DNA from 2 places in the Lysinibacillus sp. NPDC097195 genome. Region 1 is predicted to be linked to the other one. Evidence: riboswitches for the same ligand, from Rfam matches in the RefSeq annotation. Region 1 holds a riboswitch; the other holds the start of a gene.
What was found. Region 1 has a riboswitch for cyclic di-GMP ahead of ACIQXI_RS01740 (hypothetical protein). Riboswitches for the same ligand answer to the same signal wherever they lie in the genome.

Region 1 (3,644 bases):
TATCTTGACGCTCCTTGTTGTGAATAACCTCACGGACAATGGTTTGCCAATTCGTATCATACTGTTTGTCCTTGTGTGTTGACAGCTTCGCTAATTGTTCAGCTGGCATGGCATTTGGCAAAGCAATTTGTGTAAAGGACATAGATGTTGCGACTGTATCCATTAAAGCAATACTATTGGCATGATCCTTATCAGAAAGCGCCGCGTAAATGAAGTGATATGGTTGATTTGGATAGACCGTTTGCAGTGTTTGAATTAACGCAGCTGTTCCTTCTGAATTATGTGCACCATCTAGCACAATATAATTTGCAAACTGTTCGAAGCGCCCTGCCCACTGAGCATGTTGTAGTGCCTGACGAATAGATTGTTCAGATAGGGCAACATGACCTTGCTCGTGTAATATATTCATCGCGGTAATGGCCAGACTAGCATTTGCCATTTGATGCGCGCCCGCCATTTTTAATTGAAGCCCATTGATGGCAACTTTAGCACTACGATAATCGAATGATTGACTAGTCATCTCCTGCTGATGTGCCACGACTGTAAAATCCTGTCCTAACACCAAACATTGCGCGTGACGCTCTTTAGCAACCTTTTGAATAACAGCAAGTGCTTCTTCATTTTTAACCCCTACCACAACGGGTACACCTTCTTTAATAATCCCCGCCTTTTCAAAAGCTACCTTGGCAAACGTATCACCTAAAAATGCTGTATGTTCCAATGAAATCGTTGTAATAATGGACACGAGTGGCGTTATGACATTGGTCGCATCTAAACGACCGCCTAGCCCTGTTTCAATAAGTGCAAAATCCACTTGTTCCTCAGCAAAATATTGGAACATAATAAGTGTTACGACTTCAAAAAAGCTAGGATAGTCGCCAGCGTAATGTGCTTCAATTATTGAAGCAATATTGTTCATATACTGTAAAAATTGCTCGTCAGAAATTTGACCTCCATTTATCGTCATACGTTCATTGACGCGTGATAAATGGGGCGAAGTAAAGGCACCTACTCGGTAGCCTTCATTCTCTAACATTTCCCGCAACACATTAACCGTGGAACCTTTGCCATTGGACCCTGCTAAATGGATCGTTCGTAATGTGTCCTGTGGGTTTCCTAAATGAGCCAATACTTCACGCATCATTACTAATGGCTCACGTTTATGGTCAACCGCCTTTAATGAAAAAATAAAATCTGTACATGCTTTTATCGTTGTAAACAAAAGAAACACTCCCTCTCACTCTAGTATAAAGGGTGCCAGGCACACAAACAATTCAGACACAATTTTAAAAACACACAGAAAATCACTAAAGGAGTGAGCATCTGTGTGTTTTTAACTAGTTTTTTTCAAAAAAACAGCAAATTATTGTAATTGATGAACGCCTAATAATGCACCCATATCGTCTAAAATAATTTTTGCATCATTATTTAATAGCGGCAAAACATCTGGTCGTTGTACTAAATCAAGCGAGTTTTTTAATGTTCTTTTTAACATTGAAATATCAAAATTTGAACAGTATTCATTGATTTTATTAATAATAAGCAAATCTGTACGCGTTAACGTTTTCTTTGCAGCATTTTGTTCGTTGCTACTATTCGCCAATACATGTTTAATTAATACACGTCCACTTGCGTTTAATAGGCGATAGTACTTCGCTTCGGAAAGCTTTAGTAGATTCGCCTCAATCAATCCTCTTGCATTAACAAAATCTAAATCATCACAGGCTTTGTTTACCTTTACAACAATTGTTCCAATATTTCCTGACATGTTAAACCTCCTGTTATCCTTTTTCACCTTAAAGAAAAAAGACCATTCTATTAAACATAGAATAGCCATAAAAATTAAGAAACATTACATTTCATGGTAACCAGGCGCTCGTAGCGAAAAAAATACTGCATCTTTTCACCTTAGATCCTAGGCTTTGCGTCCTAACCTTTCGGATAGTTTGCCTTTATCTATTTTACTAACTATATTGTATAATACTATACAATATTTCCTAACTCAACACATATCTTTCGACGCATAACAAGAAAAACAGCAGGGGACTATTTCGTCACCTGCTGTTTTTTACAAATTACAATGCAATTACATATTTTTCAATTCTTCTAAACGTTTTAATACAACTGCATGTTTTTCTTCATAGTCCGCTAATTTTTCGCGTTCTGCGTTTACCAATGCTTCAGGTGCTTTGGAAACGAATTTCTCATTCGATAGCTTACCTGTAACAAGCTTTACTTCTTTCGCCCATTTTTCTAATTCTTTTTCTAGACGAGCGATTTCTTCCTCTAGATTAATTAACCCTACAAGTGGTAAAAATAGCTCAGCACCCGTCACCACGGCTGTCATAGATTGACTTGGCGCCTCTAAGCCTTCACCAATTGTTAACGGCTCAGGATTACAGAATTTTTCTAAATAGCTTTTATTCGCTTCTAGAATAGCAACAGTTGCTGCATCTTTTGCAGAAATAAATAATGGTACTTTTTTGCTCATTGGTGTATTAACTTCCGCACGAATATTACGCACCGAACGTATAATATCCATAAGGAGCTTCATATTGTCTGCTTCCTCAGCAAAATGAAGGTCTGTGCGCACAGTTGGCCATGCTGCCACCGTAATGGACTCACCTTCATGCGGTAAGTGTTGCCAAATTTCTTCTGTAATGAATGGCATAAGCGGATGTAGTAGACGCATCGTTTGGTCTAGTACGTAAGCTAAAATTGAACGAGTCGTTTTCTTCGCTGCTTCATCTTCACCATTCAATGGTAATTTCGCCATTTCAATATACCAAGAACAGAAATCATCCCAAATAAAGTTGTATAGCTCACGGCCAACTTCACCAAATTCATAGCGTTCTGCTAATGATGTTACACGTTCAATCGTTTCATTTAAGCGTGTTAAAATCCACTTATCTGCTACTGATTTTTCACCAGTTAAGTCGATTTCATCATATGTCATACCATCCATATTCATAAGTGCGAAACGGGAAGCATTCCAAATTTTATTCGCAAAGTTCCATACAGACTCTACTTTTTCTGTTGTATATCGTAAATCTTGACCTGGCGATGAACCTGTTGCTAAGAAATAACGCAGTGAGTCTGCACCGTAGTTCTCAATAACATCCATAGGGTCTACACCATTGCCAAGTGACTTACTCATCTTACGTCCTTCACCATCACGTACTAGTCCGTGGATTAATACGTCTTTGAAAGGGCGTTGTCCTGTAAATTCAATACCTTGGAAGATCATACGGGATACCCAGAAGAAAATAATATCGTAACCCGTTACAAGCGTACTTGTTGGATAATAACGTTGATATTCTTCATTTGCCTCATCAGGCCAGCCCATTGTAGAAAATGGCCATAGTGCAGATGAGAACCATGTATCTAATACATCTTCATCCTGTGTCCAATTTTCTGCATCAGAAGGTGCTTCTTTCCCTACGTAAATCTCACCTGTTTCATTATGATACCAAGCTGGGATTTGATGTCCCCACCATAATTGACGAGAAATACACCAGTCACGAATATTTTCCATCCAACGAGAATAAGTGTTTTCAAAACGTGATGGAACAAAGTTTACTTTACCTTCCTCGTCTTTTTGCAGTTCTAAAGAAGCATCTGCAAGTGGTTGCATTTTTACGAAC
Region 2 (3,644 bases), on a different contig from region 1:
TTCCGTATAAACCAATCTTTTGAACATTCATCATATAGAAAAAGATTGCAAACAACATGCCACTAATAACAACTAAAAACCATACAATCATATTAAGAGACATTTGTTCTGCGTTATAACTAGGAATCGTATTTAAAAAATCACCTTTTGAAAATGCTTGTAGGCCTGTATACGCTTGTGAAGTATCTGCATCTGGTGCGAATATTAATTGCATTTCTTCCACACGATAAATTTCTTTGTAATCCTCCATGCTAATATAAGCTACAGGCGCATGACTATATTTCTTTTGCTCGACAAAATCTTTAACAATAAACTTACCACTAAATTGATTATTCGTTACTGTGTCGCCTACTTTTATTCCTTTATCCTTCAAAGAGCTATCTAAAATTATTTCCTCATGCTTCACATTTGCAAAGTATGGTGAATCGGTAGCTGTTACAAAGGCAACGCTTTGTTGCTTCCCTGCCTCATCATTAATAAAGCCCATTTGAATAGAGAATGCTACAGCATCTTTTTCTTTATTCAATATGTCATCTTGGATAGTGCTGTCTATTCTTGACAGATTATATGTTTCATCTGCATCCTTATTCATGTAGAACTGCCCCGCTGGTAAATCCTTAATAAGTGCAGCATTGTCTTGCGATAGTCCATTAGCTAAACCCGATATAATAAAGGTTAGTAAACTTACCAAAAAAACAATTGAGCCTAAAATCAAAAATCGCACTTTATTTTTTTTCATTTCTTTTATAGCCAGGTTCATCTGAAAACCCCTCCTATTTCTTTTTCACATCCTTAGCATATAGTTGCTAAATGAACAGAACATGAACTGAAAATGAACGGAACATGAACAAAACATTACAATTGAAACAATATAGCGCAAAAAAGCCTGCTACTCCTATAGAGAAGTAAAAGGCTTCACGCTTACAATGAATTACATTAGCGCTCATAGTTGTTTCGTAAGTATTTGAAAATCACCAAAATGATGCTCGTAAGTACCAAATTTAATATCGGATGACTGTCTCTAAGCTGTAATTCTTTCACTATATCTTTAGCTCATTAGCTAGCACTTACAGCCCCCATTCCTTACATATTCCTAAATACATTTTACTGATGGAGCGCCCCGAGTAATAATGATCATAACAATTTCATCCGCATTGCCGCTTACAAAGTTAGCTCTTTTACACTATTACAACATTGTTAATATTTTCAATAGCCCACCTATGACATAAGTAGTTTACAACTAAACTATCTATCTCTTACTAAAGTAATTTACACATAACAAATTACCCATCATAGAATTTCGTTATTTTTCCATTCAATTATAAAACCTCGCCATATTACCCTAATATAAGGTGGTAAAATATAGTACTAATTGTACTTTGGCAATTAATTTCTCTATGCTATTCTTTATAGTAGAAAAATTGAATAGGCAAACCTAAAGAAATTTAGGGACGCAAAGCTATAGGGACTAAGGTTATTTAACTATGTCAGCCAGTTGCCGAAGAGTACATACTACTTTTTGTTTAGTAAGGTCATAGATAAGCAAATTACTAAAAAAATGATTTTCTAATATAATTTCTAAAAGATAAATTATATCTTTTAGCGTTTTTTTAGTGCCCACATTTCATAGTGGTTATTTTTGTATATTTTTTATGATTTACTTATTTGAAATGAAGCTACTCTTTTTGAGTGGCTTTTTTATGTGCTCAGTAGGAAAAAATTCATAAGGAGGAATATTTAATGAAAGTAGTAAAGATTGTCACAGTGTCTGCCTTGGCTTTAAATTTAGTCGGCGGCCCACTGAATGTTTTGGCAAGTGAAAATCCAAATGGAAACATTGTTAAAACATCGGCTGAAGCTAGTGTGAAACATTCCATCGCTTCGGTGAAAAAATTTGATTTGTATGGCAAAGATATTTTAAAAGCATACGATGATGTATTTAAAATGGCCACTACAAATATTAAGTCGATTACGAACAACGGGGGAAAATATGCAAGTCAATCGATTGATAAAGCAATTGATGGCGATATGAATACCCACTGGGAAACAGGGAAACCAAATAGCGCAACATTCACAAATGAGGTTGTCATTCAGTTCAATGAAGCAACTACGCTCAATCGAATGGTTTACGCAGCTCGTCAATCTTCTACAAGAGGTAAAGGCTTTGCCCAACAGTTCGAAATTTATAGCTCTACTACAGATGCAGGCGATGACTTTACACTTGTTTCATCAGGTGAATATAAAGGTTCTACAGGAGATATCGTTGAAATTCAGTTCCAGCCTACAGAATTTAAACGCGTTAAATTCGTTTTCACAAAAGCAAATCAAGATTGGGCAAGTGCATCTGAGTTCCAGTTTTATAAAGAAGATGCTGTTTCTGACAAAATGGCCACACTTTTTACAGATAACACAATGAGTGCTGTTAGTGATAAGTTCCATTCACTCGAAGCACTTAACCAATTAGAAACTGAAGCAAAAGCTCATCCTTTCTATGCTCAATTTAAAGAAGATATCGACAATGCCAAAGTACTATTAAGCACAGAAGCAATCAAAGCGACAACAGCAGTCACTTCTTCATTTAACCATTACGCAAACGAAGCGTATTCTCGGTTATTTAGAATGGACAACAAAAACATAAAGACTATTCGTAATAACGGCGGACACTGGGCTACCGCCGCTATAGAAAACGCCATCGATGGTGATGTCAATACATATTGGGAAACAAATAGTAGCAACACAGCTACTTTCTCAAATGAAGTGGAAGTTGAATTTAACGAGCCTGTTACATTAAATCGTGTTATGTACGGGGCAAGACCATCAGATCTTAAAGGTTTTGCTGAAGAATTTGAAATTTATGCTTCACAAACATCAAAAGGCGATACGTATGAGCTTGTTGCAACAGGTAAACATAATATGGTTGCTGGATTAGTTGAAGCCAAATTTGAACCAACTACATTTAAACGAGTGAAGTTTAAATTTAAAAAGTCTGATCGAAATTGGGCTACACTTTCTGAATTAGCGTTCTATAAAGAAGATACAATCAATGACAAAATGGCAAAATTATTTACTGATGGCACGATGGATACCGTTTCACCAGAGTTTAATAGCCTTGACAAGATTAACGCGTTAGAAGCAGAAGCGAAAACACATCCACTATACGATACTTATAAAGATAATATCGAGTTAGCGAAAAAAGTAATTAACGGTGAAGTCGTGACAGAAGGAAGAGTCATCGTAGCTGAACAACATGGCAATATGGTGAAACATGCCAACGATAACTTAAAAATTGGTTTCGGCAATAACCTCCAACCAACTGGACTTGCAGCTCAGCCTGGCGATCAAATCGTCGTATACGTTGACGCAGCGGCAAATGGTCCACTGCCTCACCTATCATTTACACAACAAGAAGGTGCTTGGAACAGTTGGAGAAGAGATGTCAGCTTAAAAGTTGGTAAAAATGTGATTACAGTGCCTGCTATTACAAAAACTTCAGCTTATAACAAGGCTGTCACACCAGGTGGCACAATTTACATTGATAACCCTTATACAGCTGAACAGCAAGGAAAGGCACCAACATTACGATTTGAAGGCGTTGAGCGCATTCCTTTTGCAACGAAATCTACTAATGTCGACGAGTTCAAACA

Region 2: it holds a riboswitch for cyclic di-GMP, as region 1 does, so the genes downstream of both, ACIQXI_RS14580 (NPCBM/NEW2 domain-containing protein) here and ACIQXI_RS01740 (hypothetical protein) in region 1, are expected to answer to the same signal.

What each region holds. Positions count from the first base shown of each region.
Region 1 is NZ_JBIWDP010000001.1:348,397-352,040, reverse strand. Features, by position in the region: gene ACIQXI_RS01745 (bifunctional folylpolyglutamate synthase/dihydrofolate synthase) at 1-1,222, opposite strand, end outside; gene ACIQXI_RS01740 (hypothetical protein) at 1,364-1,768, opposite strand; cyclic di-GMP riboswitch class I at 1,861-1,961, opposite strand; gene ACIQXI_RS01735 (valine--tRNA ligase) at 2,087-3,644, opposite strand, start outside.
Region 2 is NZ_JBIWDP010000002.1:224,749-228,392, reverse strand. Features, by position in the region: gene ACIQXI_RS14585 (ABC transporter permease) at 1-760, opposite strand, end outside; cyclic di-GMP riboswitch class I at 1,419-1,503, shown strand; gene ACIQXI_RS14580 (NPCBM/NEW2 domain-containing protein) at 1,741-3,644, shown strand, end outside.